Regions from separate parts of the Streptomyces sp. NPDC048269 genome, predicted to be linked through region 1. Evidence: riboswitches for the same ligand, from Rfam matches in the RefSeq annotation. Region 1 holds a riboswitch; the other holds the start of a gene.
The links. A riboswitch is a leader RNA that binds a small molecule or an ion and turns the genes downstream of it on or off. The one in region 1 is predicted to bind glycine.
Positions count from the first base shown of each region.

Region 2: it holds a riboswitch for glycine, as region 1 does, so the genes downstream of both, gcvT (glycine cleavage system aminomethyltransferase GcvT) here and gcvP (aminomethyl-transferring glycine dehydrogenase) in region 1, are expected to answer to the same signal.

Region 1 covers NZ_JBEZLW010000034.1:5,446-14,554, forward strand. Annotated here, with positions in the region: gene AB0D48_RS27915 (DUF881 domain-containing protein) at 1-121, shown strand, start outside; gene AB0D48_RS27920 (zinc-ribbon and FHA domain-containing protein) at 608-1,150, shown strand; gene AB0D48_RS27925 (MerR family transcriptional regulator) at 1,171-1,944, shown strand; gene AB0D48_RS27930 (bifunctional nuclease family protein) at 1,997-2,470, shown strand; gene AB0D48_RS27935 (MerR family transcriptional regulator) at 2,693-3,331, shown strand; gene AB0D48_RS27940 (DNA polymerase IV) at 3,485-4,900, shown strand; gene AB0D48_RS27945 (PRC-barrel domain-containing protein) at 5,060-5,425, opposite strand; glycine riboswitch at 5,538-5,636, shown strand; gene gcvP (aminomethyl-transferring glycine dehydrogenase) at 5,831-8,716, shown strand; gene AB0D48_RS27955 (DUF5999 family protein) at 8,817-9,014, opposite strand.
Region 2 covers NZ_JBEZLW010000051.1:35,489-44,597, reverse strand. Annotated here, with positions in the region: gene AB0D48_RS32455 (ABC transporter substrate-binding protein) at 1-1,025, opposite strand, end outside; gene AB0D48_RS32450 (ABC transporter permease) at 1,066-2,058, opposite strand; gene AB0D48_RS32445 (enhanced serine sensitivity protein SseB C-terminal domain-containing protein) at 2,568-3,308, opposite strand; gene AB0D48_RS32440 (enhanced serine sensitivity protein SseB) at 3,364-4,098, opposite strand; gene AB0D48_RS32435 (AAA family ATPase) at 4,626-5,255, opposite strand; glycine riboswitch at 5,479-5,583, shown strand; gene gcvT (glycine cleavage system aminomethyltransferase GcvT) at 5,740-6,855, shown strand; gene gcvH (glycine cleavage system protein GcvH) at 6,967-7,347, shown strand; gene glyA (serine hydroxymethyltransferase) at 7,363-8,619, shown strand; gene AB0D48_RS32415 (L-serine ammonia-lyase) at 8,919-9,109, shown strand, end outside.

The DNA of each region.
Region 1 (9,109 bases):
CGGTGTCGTCCAGACGCTGGAGAAGGAACAGGCGACCGTCGCCGTCACACGGTCGGCGAAGATCGTTGTGGATGCCTTGCGGGCTGCGAAGCAGCCTGACTACGCTCGGTCGTCATCGTGATGATGCGGAGCGGAGGGTGGACCGGCTCACGCGGGCGGAGGCCTGCGGGGGGTCGGCGCACAGAAGTCGCGGTGTGTGGTGGAAACTGTCTGGTGGTTACGGACGTTGTGAGAATGTCCGGGTCGGCAGGTGTTGCATTCGGAGTTCGTCCTGCCCCACGGGCGGGTCTGTTTCGGTCAAGGGGAATCGCCCGTGAAGTTGTTTGAGAAGTTGTTCGGCAAGAAGAACCGTGAGGAAAGCGGTGCGGCACGTCACCGTGCCGACCGCGGTGAGGCGGAGGGGCAGGGCGACCGGCCGCTCTTCCGTGACGAGGTCCCGGGCGCGGGTGACATTTCGGGCGCCCACGGCGCGTCGTCCGTTGACCCTGCCGGTACCGGCCGCATAGGTTTCGGTGAACCGTCAACCTCAAGTGCGGGTGGAGGGTTTGCCCCCGACCCGTATGCCACCAGTGCCTCCGCGGGGCAGCCGCGGCGCGAGGAGCCGTCCATGTCGGCCGAGCAGGTTTGCAGCAGGTGCGGACACCGCAGCGATGCGGCCAGCCGGTTCTGCTCCAACTGCGGCGCGCCGCTGCGGGCGGGTCTGACGCCGGAGCGTGCCTCGGAGACCACGTCCACCATCTCGATCTCGGGCCTCGAGGCCTACGAGGCCGAGGTGTCGGGACAACAGCACGTGTCGTCCTCGCTGTCCCCCGAGGCTCAGGCCGCGGTGGAAGCGCTGCCCCCCGGTTCCGCCCTGCTCATCGTGCGGCGCGGCCCCAACTCCGGTAGCCGCTTCCTGCTGGACGGCGAGCTGACCACGGCAGGCCGGCACCCGCAGAGCGACATCTTCCTGGACGACGTCACCGTCTCCCGGCGCCATGTCGAATTCCGCAGGAGCCAGGAAGGCGGCTTCACCGTCGCCGATGTCGGCAGCCTCAACGGCACGTACGTGAACCGTGAGCCGATCGACTCCGTCGCGCTGCACAACGGCGACGAGGTGCAGATCGGCAAGTACCGGCTGGTCTTCTACGCGAGCCTGCGGGGCGTCTGACCTCTCAAGGGAAGGTTCCATTGCTGCGTACCCCGACCGGCGGTGCCGCGAAGAACGGCACCGCCGGAACCTCCGGCTCGGACGGGCGGCTGGTGAGCATCGGCACGGTGCTCACCACGCTGCGTGACGAGTTCCCCGAAGTCACGATCTCGAAGATTCGTTTCCTGGAGGCGGAGGGGCTCGTCGAGCCCAGACGCACACCTTCCGGATATCGCAAGTTCAGTACGGAGGACGTGGAGCGGCTGGCGCGCATCCTGCGGCTGCAGCGCGACCACTACCTGCCGCTGAAGGTCATCCGCGAGCAGCTCGACGCGCTGGCGCGCGGGGAGCAGATCCGCATCCCGGGGCCCACGCCGCACGGGGAATCCGTCGATCCCGCCGGCCCCGCTGCCGTGTACGGCGAGGTGGGCCGTGAGCGGCCCACCGTGGCCCGGGTCGGCCGGGCGGAGCTGATCGCGGCCGCCGAGGTGGACGAGGTCCAACTCGTCGAGTGGGAGTCGTACGGGCTGCTCGCCGAGGCACCCGGTGGGGGATTCGACGCCGAGGCGGTCACCGTGGCCCGGCTGGTGGCCGATCTGGGGCGGTTCGGGCTGGAGCCGCGGCACCTGCGCGCGATGAAGGCCGCCGCGGACCGGGAGGCGGGCCTGATCGAGCAGGTCGTGGCGCCGCTGAGGCGGCACCGCAATCCCCAGACCAGGGCGCACGCGGAGGCCACGACGAAGGAGCTCGCGGGGCTCTCCGTGAGGCTCCACGAGGCGTTGGTACAGACCGCCCTCGGGGTCCGGCTCCAGTGACCGAGGGGGCCCCGACTACCCAAACCTGCCGAGCAGGTCCTAGGGTTGCTGTGTGAACGAGCTCGACGTTGTGGGTGTCCGGGTGGAAATGCCCTCCAACCAACCGATCGTGCTCCTGCGTGAAGTGGGAGGCGACCGGTACCTCCCCATCTGGATCGGTCCTGGGGAGGCGACCGCCATTGCCTTCGCGCAGCAGGGAATGGCCCCTGCCCGTCCGCTGACGCACGACCTGTTCAAGGACGTGCTGGAGGCGGTCGGCGAGGAGCTCACCGAGGTCCGGATCACGGATCTGCGGGAGGGCGTCTTCTACGCGGAGCTTGTCTTCGCCAGCGGGGTCGAGGTGAGCGCGAGGCCCTCCGACGCCATAGCGCTCGCCCTGCGCACGGGGACGCCGATCTACGGCAGTGACGGCGTGCTCGACGACGCCGGGATCGCGATTCCGGACGAGCAGGAGGACGAGGTGGAGAAGTTCCGCGAGTTCCTCGACCAGATCTCGCCCGAGGACTTCGGTACCGGCCCGCAGTGACGCCTCACCGGCCCGCAGTGACGCCTCACCGGCCCGCGGTGACGCGTCGGCCGCGTCGTCCACGGGGAAGTAACAGCCCATTCGAGTAGCCTTTCCCCGCAATCGGATACGGGAAACCACTCTCAGGGTGATTATCACTCGGCGTGCCGAGTGTGGCGATCGTTGACGCACCCCTGGTGACTGCCTACCTTCAAGGTGGCAGGTCAAGGACGGAGGGTCGGCGTGAGGATCACGGGCGACGGTACGACCGGGGGCATCCCCGCACGGAGTGACGGTGGACCGTACCCGCTGCACGGCGGTGCGGCGGGGTCCGCGCGCCGTCAGCCGGAGTCGACGCCGGTCGGACCGGTGGGCGGCGACCCGGCGCCCGAGCAGATCGGCTATCGAGGGCCGACGGCGTGTGCCGCGGCCGGCATCACCTATCGGCAGCTCGACTACTGGGCGCGGACCGGGCTGGTGGAGCCGAGCGTGCGGCCCGCGTACGGGTCGGGGACGCAGCGGCTGTACAGCTTCCGGGACGTGGTCGTCCTCAAGATCGTCAAGCGTTTCCTGGACACCGGGGTCGCGCTGCAGAACATCCGCACGGCCGTGCAGCACCTGCGTGACCGCGGGTTCTCGGACCTGGAGCGGATGACGCTGATGAGTGACGGCGCCACCGTGTACGAGTGCACCTCGCCGGACCAGGTCGTGAGCCTGCTCCAGGGCGGGCAGGGCATCTTCGGGATCGCCGTGGGCGTGGTGTGGCGCGACGTGGAGAAAGCGCTGTCGCAGCTGCACGGGGAGCGGGTGGACACCGGCGAGACCCTGGTCGGTCACAACCCGGCGGACGAACTCGCCGCCCGCCGCAACCGGGCCGTGTGACCCGGGCCGTGTGAACCCGGGCGGACGGAGCCCGATGCCACCGGGCCCGGGACGAGCGGGCCCGATACGACCGAGCCCGGTACGACCGAGCCCGGTACCTCCGGGCCCGATGTCGCCGGACCCGTTGTCAGAGGCGTAGGGCAGCATCGAGCTGTGAGAGCCGCGCCGACCATTCTGCATCTGGACATGGATGCCTTCTACGCCTCCGTCGAGCAGGCGTCGAAGCCGAGCCTGCGGGGCAAGGCCGTCATCGTGGGCGGCCTCGGGCCCCGAGGAGTCGTCGCCACCGCCTCGTACGAGGCCAGGCGGTTCGGGGTGCATTCGGCGATGCCGATGGCGCAGGCGCGGCGGCTCTGCCCGAACGGCGCCTGTCTGATCCCGCGCTTCAGCCTCTACCGCGAGGTCAGCGACATCGTGATGGCCCTGCTGCGGGAGCTGTCGCCGCTCGTGGAGCCGCTCAGCCTCGACGAGGCCTTCGTGGACCTGGAGGCGGGCGGTGTCGCCTTTGACGGGCCGAGCGCCCGTGCTGCGGGGGAGCGGCTGCGGGCGGACATCCGGGCCGCCACGGGGCTCAGCGGTTCGGTGGGGCTGGCCGGATCGAAGATGCTGGCCAAAGTGGCGTCCGAGGAGGCCAAGCCGGCGGGTCTGCTGCTGATCGAGCCGGGGACGGAGCGGGAGCTCCTCGCGCCCATGTCGGTGCGGACCCTGCCCGGGGTGGGGCCGGCCACCGGCGAGCACCTGCGCCGGGCCGGGATCACCACGGTGGGGGACCTGGTGGAGGCCGGGGAGGACGAGCTGGTCCGGATGGTCGGGCGCGCGCACGGGGTGGGCCTGTACCGGATGGCGCTGGGACTGGACGACCGGCCGGTGGTCGCGGAGCGGGACGCGAAATCGGTGTCGGTGGAGGACACCTTCGACGTGGACCTGCACGACCGGGTGCGGATCCGGACCGAGGTGCAGCGGCTCGCCGACCGGTGCGTGCAGCGGTTGCGGGCGTCCGGGCATTCGGGGCGCACGATCGTGCTGAAGGTCCGCCGGTACGACTTCTCGACGCTGACGCGGTCCGAGACGCTGCGGGGGCCCACGGACGACCCCGCGGTGGTGCGTGAGGCCGCGGCGAGGCTGCTGGAGGGCGTGGACACCACGGGCGGGGTGCGGCTGCTCGGGGTGGGCGTGACCGGGCTGGCGGACTACACGCAGGAGGATCTGTTCGCCCAGTCGCTGGCCGTCGAGCCGCTCGGTGAGCCGGGGGAGTCCGTGGAGGCCGGTGAGAGAGGGGCGGCCGCTGGGCCGGATGGGGCTGCAGGGACCCCGGAGGGCGTGGAGCCGTCCGGGGAGCCGGAGCCCGCCCCTGAGCGGCGCTGGGCGGCCGGGAGCGACGTACGGCACGCCGTGTACGGGCCCGGGTGGGTGCAGGGCAGCGGGGTCGGGCGGGTGACCGTACGGTTCGAGCAGCCCGGATCGGAGCCCGGGCGGGTGCGGACCTTCCGGGTGGACGACCCCGAGCTGGAGCCGTCCGACCCGCTGCCGCTGGTGGGGGAGGAGGAGCGGACGGCGGAGCAGAGCTGAGGACTGTCCCGCAATCCCCTGCGGGCGCACGACGCCGGCTACGGCACCCCGCGGCGTTGTCGGAACGCCCGAATGCGTCCAGTACCGGGGCGCCCCTCAGCCTTGCGCGCACCGCGTCCGATGCCGTGCGCGGGCCCGCCGGGGATTGCGGGACAGTCCTCAGCCCTCGTCGCCCGCCAGGTGGCCGAAGTCGCGCTGGAAGTCAGTGGGCAGGGTCACGTCCAGGCCGTAGTGGTGGTAGAGCTGGAGTTCCTGTTCCGGGGAGAGGTGGCGGCCGACTCCGAAATCCGGGGCGTCCTTGATCAGGGAGCGGTCGAAGGGCACCCGCAGGGTGTCGCCCACGAGCTCGCTGGGCTCCAGCGGGACGAAGGCGTCGCGGCTGAACAGACCCGTACGCACAGCGGCCCATTCCGGGACCCCGGTGGCGTCGTCGAGGTAGACCTCGTCAATGGTGCCGATCTTGGTGCCGTTGCGGTCGAACGCCTTGCGGCCGATCAGGCTGCGCGGATCGATGTCGGTCTGCACGGTCCCTCCAAATGGTCGCAACTCCTCCGTAATGACTACAGAAGGGCATTTCGCGACCTGAGGCCACTCGGGGAGTGTCCAGATCCTCGCTGGTAGGCTGGGTGATGGCTGTCGACCCTGTGCGGGAGAGTCCTCCGAGTGAGCGTGACGGAGGCGCCGAAGGAGCAAATCCTCCCCGGAATCTCTCAGGCATACGTACCGCACGGACGAGGCCACTCTGGAAAGCAGGGGCGGGTACCGGGCGCGCAGTGCCGGTTCCTCTCCTCACCGACGGTGAAAGCCGGCACTCAAGTGATCCTTGAGCGGCCGGTGAAACTCTCAGGTTGAGATGACAGAGGGGGAGGCCGTCCGGGTGCCCGCGCCGTGGTGCCCCTCGCAGGTCATACGACCAGGAGGCCTCCGTACATGACCGCCAACCGCATTCCGCTCTCCCAGCTGGAGCGAGGCATCCCCTTCGAGCAGCGCCACATCGGCCCGGATGCCGAGGCGCAGGCGAAGATGCTCGCCCAGGTGGGCTACGGCTCCCTGGACGAACTGACCGCCGCCGCGGTGCCGGATGTCATCAAGACCGCCGAAGCGCTGAACCTTCCCGACGCGCGGACCGAGGCCGAGGTGCTGGCCGAGCTGCGTTCGCTCGCCGACCGCAACCAGGTCCTCTCGTCGATGATCGGTCTCGGCTACTACGGGACCTTCACGCCGCCGGTGATCCTGCGCAACGTCATGGAGAACCCGGCCTGGTACACGGCGTACACCCCGTACCAGCCGGAGATCTCGCAGGGCCGTCTCGAAGCGCTGCTGAACTTCCAGACCGTCGTCGCCGACCTGACCGGGCTGCCGACCTCGGGTGCCTCGCTGCTCGACGAGGGCACCGCGGCCGCCGAGGCCATGTCCCTCGCCCGGCGCGTGGGCAAGGTCAAGGACGGCGTCTTCCTGATCGACGCCGACGCGCTGCCGCAGACCATCGCCGTGATCGAGACCCGCGCCGAGCCCACGGGCGTCGAGGTCGTCGTCGCGGACCTGTCGGACGGCATCCCGGCCGAGATCGCCGAGCGCGGCGTCTTCGGCGTGCTGATCCAGTACCCGGGCGCCTCCGGTGCCGTACGGGAGATCAAGCCGCTCATCGAGCAGGCGCACGAGCTCGGTGCCATCGTCACCGTCTCGGCCGACCTGCTCGCCCTGACCCTGCTGACGTCCCCGGGCGAGCTCGGCGCGGACATCGCCGTCGGCACCACGCAGCGCTTCGGCGTCCCGATGGGCTTCGGCGGACCGCACGCCGGTTACATGGCCGTCCAGGCCAAGCACGCGCGCTCGCTGCCGGGCCGCCTCGTCGGCGTCTCCGTGGACGCGGACGGCAACAAGGCGTACCGCCTGGCGCTGCAGACCCGTGAGCAGCACATCCGCCGCGAGAAGGCCACCAGCAACATCTGCACCGCGCAGGTGCTGCTGGCCGTCATGGCTGCCATGTACGCCGTCTACCACGGCCCGGACGGCCTGCGGACGATCGCCCGCCGCACCCACCGCTATGCCGCCCTGCTCGCCGCGGGTCTGCGGGCCGGTGGCGTGGAGATCGTGCACGGCGCCTACTTCGACACGGTCACGGCCCGGGTACCGGGCCGCGCGGCCGAGATCGTCGCCGCCGCCCGCGAGGGTGGGGTCAACCTGTACCGGGCCGACGCCGACCACGTCTCCGTCGCCTGCGACGAGACCACCCTGCGCGCGGACATCGAGGCCGTCTGGGCCGCCTTCGGCGTCACCGCGGACATCGAGGCGCTGGACGAGACCACGGCCGACACCCTGCCCGAGGGGCTGCTGCGCTCGGACGACTACCTGACGCACCCGGTCTTCCACCAGCACCGGTCCGAGACCGCGATGCTGCGCTACCTGCGCAAGCTCTCGGACAAGGACTACGCGCTGGACCGCGGCATGATCCCGCTGGGCTCCTGCACCATGAAGCTCAACGCGACCACCGAGATGGAGCCGGTGACCTGGCCCGAGTTCGGCCAGCTGCACCCGTTCGCCCCGGTCGAGCAGGCGGAGGGCTACCTCACGCTCATCACCGAGCTGGAGGAACGTCTCTGCGAGGTCACCGGCTACGACAAGGTCTCCATCCAGCCCAACGCCGGGTCCCAGGGTGAGCTGGCCGGTCTGCTGGCCGTGCGCGCCTACCACCGCGCGAACGGCGACGAGCAGCGCACCGTCTGCCTCATCCCGTCCTCCGCGCACGGCACCAACGCGGCCAGCGCCGTGATGGCCGGCATGAAGGTCGTCGTCGTCAAGACCGCCGACGACGGCGAGGTGGACGCGGCCGACCTGCGCGCCAAGATCGAGCAGTACCGCGACGAGCTCGCCGTTCTGATGATCACGTACCCCTCCACGCACGGTGTGTTCGAGGAGCACGTCGCCGACATCTGCGCGCAGGTGCACGAGGCCGGCGGCCAGGTCTACGTGGACGGCGCCAACCTCAACGCCCTGGTGGGCCTGGCCAAGCCGGGTCACTTCGGCGGCGACGTCTCGCACCTGAACCTGCACAAGACCTTCTGCATCCCGCACGGCGGCGGCGGCCCGGGCGTCGGCCCGGTCGGCGTCCGGGCGCACCTGGCCCCGTACCTGCCGAACCACCCGCTGCAGCCGACCGCCGGTCCCGAGACGGGCGTCGGCCCGATCTCGGCCGCGCCGTGGGGCTCGGCGGGCATCCTGCCGATCTCGTGGTCGTACGTGCGGCTCATGGGCGGAGAGGGCCTCAAGCGCGCCACCCAGGTGGCGGTGCTCGGCGCCAACTACATCGCCAAGCGCCTGGAGCCGCACTACCCGGTGCTCTACACCGGGCCGGGCAACCTGGTCGCGCACGAGTGCATCATCGACCTGCGCCCCCTGTCGAAGGCGACGGGCGTGAGCGTGGACGACATCGCCAAGCGTCTGATCGACTACGGCTTCCACGCGCCGACGATGTCCTTCCCGGTCGCCGGCACGCTGATGATCGAGCCGACGGAATCCGAGGACCTCGCCGAGATCGACCGCTTCTGCGACGCGATGATCGCCATCCGCGGCGAGATCGAGCGGGTCGCGGCCGGCGAGTGGCCGGTGGACGACAACCCGCTGGCCAACTCCCCGCACACCGCGGCGGCGCTGGGCGGCGAGTGGAACCACCCGTACACCCGTGACGAGGCGGTCTTCCCCGGTGGCGTCACGGCCGCCGAGAAGTACTGGCCGCCGGTGCGCCGGATCGACGGCGCCTTCGGCGACCGTAACCTGGTCTGCTCCTGCCCGCCGCTGGACGAGTACGACCACTGAGCCACGGACAAGGGGCCGGTCCGGGAGAACCCTCCCGGACCGGCCCCTTCGTCGTCGCCCGGTCGTTCCCGGCCGTCGCTCCGTGTGGTCGCTCCGTCGGCTAGGCCGCCTGTGCCCCCGCGAGCGGGCGGTGCGGGGCGATGATCTGGCCGTCCGGCAGCAGCTCGCCGGTGTCCTCGAAGAGCAGGACGCCGTTGCACAGCAGGCTCCAGCCCTGTTCCGGGTGGTTGGCCACCGGGAGTGCGGCCTCCCGGTCGGCGGATTCGGCTGACGGGCAGGCTGGCTGGTGCTGGCACATGGATGCGTTCTTTCGCTGCGGTGTGGTCTGCGTGCTACGGCTCGATACGTGGTTCATGGCCGTCCCCCTGGGTCATCCCCGCACCCGCGGGGAGC
Region 2 (9,109 bases), on a different contig from region 1:
GGCGCGACGGTCTGCGGGAAGACGAAGTAGCGGATGTAGCCCGTGAACGGGTTGTCCGCGTTCGTCTTGAGCTTCTCGTCCTTGAGGATCTTGTTCTTCGCGGCCTGCTGGACGCCGGTGCCGTCGACCGCGAGGTCGATGTCGCCCGACAGCAGACGCTGGTCCATGTCGTCCGGGTTGGTCGTCACCGTGAAGGAGACCTTGTCCGGCAGACCCTTGCGGATCGTGTCCGTCTTCGGGTCCCAGTTCTCGTTGCGGACGAAGGTGGCGCCCTTGCCGGCGGTGAAGCTCTCCACCTTGTACGGGCCGGTGGAGACCGGCTTGTTGGTGTAGGTGGCGCCCGTGTCCTTGCCCGCCGGGACCGGCGAGGAGGACGGCATGGCCAGCAGGTAGCTGAAGTCGGAGTTGGCGGTCGCCAGGTTGAAGACGATCGTCTTGTCGTCCGGCGTCTCGACGGACTTCAGACCCATCTTGTTGGGGTCGGTGTCCTTGTACGGGCCCGGGTACTTCTGGCCCTGGTCGAGCAGGTCGATCAGGTAGGTCGGACCGCCCGACAGCACGTCCTGCGCGAAGTTGCGCTCGACGCCGTACTTGATGTCCTTCGAGGTGATCGGCGTACCGTCCTCGAACTTCACGCCGTCCTTGAGCTTGAGCGTGTACGTCTTGCCGTCGTTGCTCAGGACCGGCAGCGCCTCGGCGAGGTCCGGGACCAGCTTGGTGCCGTCCTTGCCCGGCTTGCTGTCGTAGGCGAGCAGCTGGCGTATGTACAGGCGCTGCATGTTCCAGACGAAGCCGTAGTAGGCACGCGCCGGGTCGAGGTAGTCGACGTCCTGCGGCGACCAGAGCTTGAGCTCACCGCCCTTGGCGTCCGACGGGTTCACGACGCCGGTGGTGGCGGCGTTGAACGCGGCGGCCCCGGAGCCCTTCCCCTCGGTCTTGTTACCGTCGTCGCCACCGCACGCGGCGGTCAGCGACAGGGCGGCGATCACGGCGGTGATCGCGAATGCCTGCTTTCTGCGGATCACGGTTGTCCAACCTCCATGGTGGGTGAATCGATGAAGCGGTTCAGTTGCCCTTGGGGTCGAGTGCGTCACGCAGCCCGTCCCCGAAGAGGTTGAACGCCAGGACGGTGATGAAGATCGTGATACCGGGGACCACCATGTACATGGGGTCGTCCTGGTAGATCGGGACGGCGTCGGACAGCATCTTTCCCCAGGAGGCCGTGGGCGGCTTGACCCCGGCGCCGAGGAAGCTGAGGGCCGCTTCCGTCAGGATGTTGGTCGGGATGATCAGCGTCGCGTAGACGAGGATCGGCGCGACCAGGTTGGGCAGCAGCTCCTTGATCAGGATGTAGCCGCGGCCGGCCCCGAGGCTGCGCGCGGCCTCGACGTACTCGCGTTCCCGCAGGGAGATCGTCTGGCCCCGGACGATACGGCCGATGTACGGCCAGCCGAAGAAGCCGATGACGACGATCAGTACGCCCATGCGGACGCCCGAACCCTCGAATCCCCAGAGGGAGTTGGGAACCACGGAGACCAGGGCGATGGTGAACAGCAGCTGCGGGAAGGCGAGCAGCAGGTCCATCGTGCGGCTGATGAGGCCGTCGACCCAGCCGCCGAGGAACCCGGCGAGCGCGCCGAGCAGGCTGCCGATGACGACCGATACGAAGGCCGCCAGGAAGGCGACGACCAGCGAGATCCGGGCGCCGAAGACGATCCGGCTGAAGACGTCGCGCCCGTTGGTGGGTTCGACGCCCAGCAGGAAGTCGGAGCTCATGCCGCCGAAGGAACCGAGCGGCGTGCCCAGGTCCGGGTCGATCAGGTCCTCGTGGAACTCGTTGGGCGGGTGGCCCAGCAGGCTCACGATCTGCGGCGCGAAGACCGCCACCAGGATCAGGAGGATCACGACCACGCCGCCGGTCAGCGCGACCTTGTCGCGCTTGAGCCGCATCCAGGCGATGCGGCCGGGCGAGCGGCCTTCGATGGCCTTGGCAGGGACGTCGGCTACGGACACAGGTGCGGGTGTTTCCGCGCTCGTGTCATGCAGTGGTGCCGTCATCGTGGTGGGGACCCCTCTCGGCCGACGGGTGGCCGGCCCATGCCCGCCGCTGTGGCGGCGTTGGTGCGGAGTGGCGCTCGGAGTGCGTGGGATACACAGGACGCGTGTGAGGTGCAGGAATTGCGGAAATTGCCGTGCGGAACAACAAGCGAAGTGCACATGCTGAGCCGGGTCTCGCAGGACTGACCGGCTCTTGGGTGGGGAGTCTTCATCGGGCGCTCAATCGGCCGCCAGACCTGCCGGGGATGTGATGCGCAACCGTGATCTGCGTCTACACCTTCCGTTATCCGAACCGTGAGCTCTGTTGAGCGGTGAAACACCTCCCCTTCGGCGCGGAACGGACATCCGGCCCAACTGCCATGTGAGACATGGTTCTTGGGTGCATTCGGCGGATATGGCGAAGGCCGCACCGATGGGTCCGGTGCGGCCTTCACGACAGATGTCTCGATATGCGGATGTCTGGGGAGGGGGGCGGGACCGGTCAGGCGGGACCGGTCAGGCGGCGCCGGTCAGTAGGGCGGTGCCTGGCCCTCGCGGTCGTAGAACGGGCGGGTCTGGGCGCGCAGCCACATCGCGACGGGGTCGTGCTCGTCCGCGAGCGCGACCGTGCACACGGGGACGCCCTCGGGGACCACACCGACCGACTGGCGCATCATTTCCCGTACGGACTCCAGCGCGGGCGCGGAGGCGTCGTACAGGTCGAGCCCGACCGCGAGGTACGGGGACCCGAGCGCCGGCTGCACCCAGGCGCGGCGCAGCGACCGGACGGCCGGGGTGCGGTGTGCGTGCTGGGTCAGCAGCCCGTAGAACTGCGGGAGCTCGATGGAGGGCTCGGACAGCCGCAGCGGCCCGGCCGGCATCCGGTCCAGGCCGGTCGCGATCCGGCGCAGGTCGGCCCAGGGGATGCCGAGGCCGCCGCCCTGGGCGTGCGGGTTGAGCCACAGGCCCCAGCGGTCCGGATAGAGCGCGCGGGCGATGTCCCGCCCGGTGACCACCTCGTAGCCGCGGGTCCAGCCGCTGGCGGCCAGCTCCTGGGGGGAGGTCACGCAGGGCGCGTACCCGAGGCTCTCGACCTCCATGCCGCCGTACTGGGCGTCCGGGGAACCCGGCTGCCCCTGCCAGAGGAGCATCCACAGCCGGCCCTCGGAGAGGGCGTGCAGAAGCGACTCGTAGCTCTCATACCGCCCGGGAGTCACCTGGCGCAGCATGTGCTCGACCTGCCCGGCCGCGGCCGTGCCTGACGCACTCACCCGGTACCCCTCTTCGTCCGCCCGTCGTCCACACGTACCAACAGCTTAAGCGGCCCTACGGGAGGTAGAAGGGGCGTACGCGCTCACGAATCCAGTCCGTGACCGGGTCCTGGGCGGCGTCGAGGAGGATCAACTGCACGGGCCAGGGCGCCGGTACGCGGGCCAGGGCCCGGCCGAGGGCTTCCATCGGGGCGTTCTGCATCTCGGGCTCCCATCCCAGCAGGCGGACACCGATGAACAGTTCCGGGTCCGCGCCCTCGACGCTGGCGAGGCAGCGGTGCGCGGCGGCGACCACGCCGGTGGCGCGGAACTCTTCGGCGGCGGCGGCCAGGAATTCCACCGGGTCCTCCTGCCAGTCCGGCTCGTACAGCCGGACCCGACCGCCGGTGGACGGGCCGTCGAGCGGGGTCCGGCCGGTGCGGCAGAGCTCCGCGACGGCGGGCGGGGGCAGGGGGACGCCGACGGCGCCCTCGGGGTTGAGCGCGATGCCGAGCTGCGGGGGCAGGCCGCGGGCGAACTCGACGGCGGGGGCCACGGCGAAGTCCATGCCGGGGCCGACGCAGGTGAGGAACTGGGCCTCGGAGCTGTAGACCGGGACGTAGGCCGCGCCGCCGATGTCCATCGTGGGCAGGTCCAGGGCGGCCGAGTCCTGGCCTCCGCCGCCGGGCAGGGGCACCCACACCTGGCTGCGCCCGAGCACCTCCAGGATCCGCCCGCCGGCGTCCGGCTGCCCGAGGGCCGCCCCGAGCACCTGCTCCAGCTCATTCCCCGGCCAGCCGCTGCCCTGCATGTGCCCCTGCCTCTGCGTGTGTTTCCCGCCGAATGTCGTGCCGAGGCTATCGCTCCGGGGGGCCGCCCCCGCCGGTGGGCTCCGCCCTGCCCGGACCCCGCCGCTCGGCTCCGCCGGTGGGCCCCGCCGGCGGCTCCGCCCCCACCCTCCCCCAGACTCCGTCCGGGACCCCCGCGCCTCAAACGCCGGCGGGGCTGGACGTGCCTGCGCTGCCCCGCCCGGCTACGGCTCCGGACACGGCGCCCCGCGCCCGCGCCTCAAACGCCGGCGAGGCTGAGATTGCCCTGCGGGCAATCCAGCCCACCTGGCGGCGCCGAACCCAGCCCCGCCGGCGAGTGAGGCGCCGGGTGCGGGCGGAGCCCCGGCCTCTCAGCCCGCCGACGATTGAGGCGCGGGGTGCGGCGGCAGAGCCCCGGCCTTCAGCCCCGCCGGCGATTGGGGCGCGGGGGCTGGGGCGGAGTCCCGGTGGTGGCGGGGCGGCCGGGCACGTGGCTCAGGCGCCGCCCGGCGCGGAGCCCGGCGGCGCGTCAGGCGTGGAAGCCGATCCGCGTCACGGCGGCCGCCGAGGCGCGGTCCAGGAGGGTCACCGAGGCGCAGCCCGGCGGGGGGTGGCCGGCTTCCGCGGAGCGGAGGAGGCGGGTCACCGCGCCCCGGTGGCGGGCGAAGGCGTACGCCGACACCCGGCGCCCCCGCGCCGCCTGCCCGGCCAGGGCCTCCGCCGGGCTGCTGTCCAGCAGGAGCAGGTGCAGCGCCCGACCCCGGCGGCGCGCGGCCGCCGCGAGCAGGCCCCGTACCCAGCTCTGCGTCCCGCAGTCGTGCACGACGACCGACGCCCCGGAGCGGAGGGTCCGCCACAGCCCCCAGTAGTGCGCGGCACGCACCAGCGGCCGGTAGACGGCGTACGGCAGCGCCCCCGGCATCCGCCGCTCCCAGCGCTCACGGGTGTCCTGGGAGTCGATCCCCGCGCCCTCGGCCGCCGCACGCTTGATCAGCGTGCTCTTGCCGCCGCCCGGCAGGCCGGACACCACGACGATGTCCCCCGCGGCGAAGCCCAGCCGCCGCGGCCCCCGTCCCCCCGGGCCGCGGAGGTCACGTACGGACCCGGCCGCCGCCCCGCTCCGCACGCGCGCCCCCCGCTGCGCCGGCACCGCGTCCACGGTCGCCGCTGTCGTCACCACTCCGAATCTCCGCACAGTGATCGCCTCCCCCGAATCGGGTCGCCAGGACCCTTGCCCACTGAGTGTAAAGAGACGGTAATCCGGCAGCCCCGGTTCCGGTCCGGCCGCTCGAGCACCGCACGAACTTTCGGGGCCCCACCCCCGATCACCACGGTGGCGTGCAATGATGTGCGCCATCTGGACCAACTGCATACCGGCCGCTTGAATCCGCGCGGGAGAGTCCCGGGCACGCCGCAAGGCCGTGCGCGGGCGCCGAAGGAGCAAGAACCTCCCTTGAATCTCTCAGGCCCCGTACCGCGTGGATGAGGCAGATCTGAAAAGCGAGCTGCTCGGCAGCTCCACCCAAGGTGCAAGCCGACGGTCCCTGGCAGCCAGGAACTCTCGGCGAACCTCTCAGGTTCCGATGACAGATGGGGAGGACCCTCCTCGTCATGTCATGCCCTGGGACTCGGGAGCCACACCCATGAGCACTGCCCCCCGTCTGACCGCCCTCGATGCGCTGCACCGTTCCCTCGGTGCGACCATGACCGACTTCGCGGGCTGGGACATGCCGCTGCGGTACGGCAGCGAGCGCGACGAGCACAACGCCGTACGCACCAAGGCCGGCCTCTTCGACCTGTCCCACATGGGCGAGATCACCCTGACCGGCCCGGAGGCCGTCAAGGCCCTGGACTACGCGCTGGTCGGCAACATCTCCACCGTCGGCGTCGGCCGCGCCCGCTACACGCACATCTGCCAGGCGGACGGCGGCATCGTCGACGACCTGATCGTCTACCGCCTCGGCGAGACCGAATACATGGTCGTCGCCAACGCCTCCAACGCCCAGGTCGTCCTCGACGCCCTGACCGAGCGCGCCGCCGGCTTCGACACCGAGGTCCGCGACGACCGCGACGCGTACGCGCTCATCGCCGTCCAGGGCCCGGAGTCCCCCGGCATCCTCGCCTCGCTCACCGACGCCGACCTGGACGGCCTCAAGTACTACGCCGGTCTGCCGGGCACGGTGGCCGGGGTTCCGGCGCTGATCGCGCGTACGGGCTACACCGGCGAGGACGGCTTCGAGCTGTTCGTCGCCCCCGAGCACGCCGTGGAGCTGTGGCAGGCGCTGACCAAGGCCGGCGAGGGCGTCGGCCTGGTCCCGGCCGGCCTGTCCTGCCGCGACACGCTGCGCCTGGAGGCGGGCATGCCGCTGTACGGGCACGAGCTGACCACCTCCCTCACCCCGTTCGACGCGGGGCTGGGCCGGGTCGTGAAGTTCGAGAAGGAGGGCGACTTCGTCGGCCGCGCCGCGCTGGAGGCCGCCGCCGAGCGCGCCGCCACGAACCCGCCGCGCAAGCTGGTCGGCCTGATCGCCGAGGGCCGCCGCGTCCCGCGCGCCGGTTTCCCGGTCGTGGCCGACGGCCAGGTCATCGGCGAGGTCACCTCCGGCGCCCCGTCCCCCACGCTCGGCAAGCCGATCGCGATGGCGTACGTGGACGCGGCACACGCCGCGCCCGGCACCTCCGGCGTCGGCGTCGACATTCGCGGTACGCATGAGCCGTACGAGGTCGTGGCCCTGCCCTTCTACAAGCGGCAGAAGTAACACTTCGCACGACCCGAAGCGCAGGCAGTCGTACGGACATCCGTACGGCTCCGTCTCAGTACCCAAGACCACAGTTCGTATCCACTCCCCCGCATCCAGGAGAATCAGGTCATGAGCACCCCCCAGCAGCTGCGTTACACCAAGGAGCACGAGTGGCTGTCGGACGCCGTGGACGGCGTTTCGACGGTCGGCATCACGGAGTTCGCGGCCAACGCGCTCGGTGACGTCGTCTACGCCCAGCTCCCCGAGGTCGGCGAGACCGTCACCGAGGGCGAGACCTGTGGCGAGCTGGAGTCGACGAAGTCGGTCAGCGACCTGTACTCCCCCGTCTCCGGAGAGATCGTCGAGTTCAACCAGGACGTCGTCGACGACCCGGCCCTGGTGAACTCCGCTCCCTTCGAGGGCGGCTGGCTGTTCAAGGTGCGCATCTCGGAGGAGCCCAAGGACGCGCTCTCCGCCGAGGAGTACACCAAGCTCACCGCCGGTAACTGACCCCAGGGGATCCTGATGTCCGTACTGAACACCCCTCTCCACGAGCTCGACCCCGACGTCGCCGCAGCCGTCGACGCCGAGCTCGTGCGCCAGCAGTCCACCCTGGAAATGATCGCGTCGGAGAACTTCGCTCCGGTCGCCGTCATGGAGGCCCAGGGATCGGTCCTGACCAACAAGTACGCCGAGGGCTACCCCGGCCGCCGCTACTACGGCGGCTGCGAGCACGTCGACGTGGTCGAGCAGATCGCGATCGACCGCATCAAGGCGCTGTTCGGCGCCGAGGCCGCGAACGTCCAGCCGCACTCCGGTGCGCAGGCGAACGCCGCCGCGATGTTCGCGCTGCTGAAGCCGGGCGACACGATCATGGGCCTGAACCTGGCCCACGGCGGTCACCTGACCCACGGCATGAAGATCAACTTCTCCGGCAAGCTCTACAACGTGGTCCCGTACCACGTCGACGAGACCGGGCAGGTCGACATGGCCGAGGTCGAGCGCCTCGCCAAGGAGTCCAAGCCGCAGCTGATCGTCGCGGGCTGGTCCGCCTACCCGCGCCAGCTGGACTTCGCCGCCTTCCGCCGCATCGCGGACGAGGTCGGCGCGTACCTGATGGTCGACATGGCGCACTTCGCCGGCCTGGTCGCCGCGGGTCTGCACCCGAACCCGGTGCCGCACGCCCACGTCGTCACCACCACCACCCACAAGACCCTCGGCGGTCCGCGCGGCGGCGTCATCCTGTCGACGCAGGAGCTGGCCAAGAAGATCAACTCCGCGGTCTTCCCGGGTCAGCAGGGCGGCCCGCTGGAGCACGTGATCGCGGCCAAGGCCGTCTCCTTCAAGGTCGCGGCCTCGGAGGACTTCAAGGAGCGCCAGGTGCGCACCCTGGAGGGCGCGAAGATCATCGCCGAGCGCCTGGTGCAGCCGGACGTCACCGAGGTCGGCGTCTCCGTCCTCTCCGGCGGTACGGACGTCCACCTGGTCCTGGTCGACCTGCGCAACTCCGAGCTGGACGGCCAGCAGGCCGAGGACCGGCTCCACGAGATCGGCATCACGGTCAACCGGAACGCCATCCCGAACGACCCGCGGCCGCCGATGGTCACCTCGGGTCTGCGGATCGGTACGCCGGCGCTCGCCACGCGCGGTTTCGGCGCCGAGGACTTCACCGAGGTCGCGGAGATCATCGCGGCCGCGCTGAAGCCGGCCTACGACAGCGAGGGCCTCAAGGCGCGCGTCTCCGCGCTCGCCGCGAAGTTCCCGCTGTACCCGTCGCTCTAGTCGGCGCGGGGAAGGGCCCGGCCTTGCTCGTGCGCAGGCCGGGCCCTTCCCATGACCGGAGCCGCAGGCGGACGCGGGTGCGGCCCGGCGACCGGGCCCGGTCCCGGGGGCCGACGCGGTCGGCGAAGGCCGGCGACGCCACGTACGGAGGGCGAGCTGACACCCGCGGGACCCCCCTCCGTCCCCTTCCGGCAGACGAGACGTTCATTTCACCGCGTTAAGCTCGTCTGTCGGACAAAATCCGAACAATCGACCTCTCCCGCCCCCTCCACCCCACGAGCAGACAAGGGAGTCCGCCAGTGGCCATCTCCGTCTTCGACCTCTTCTCCATCGGCATCGGCCCGTCCTCCTCCCACACGGTCGGCCCGATGCGCGCCGCACGCATGTTCGTGACGCGGCTGAAGAAGGACGGTGTCCTCGCCCAGACCGCGTCCGTCCGCGCCGAGCTGTTCGGCTCCCTCGGTGCGACCGGGCACGGCCACGGCACCCC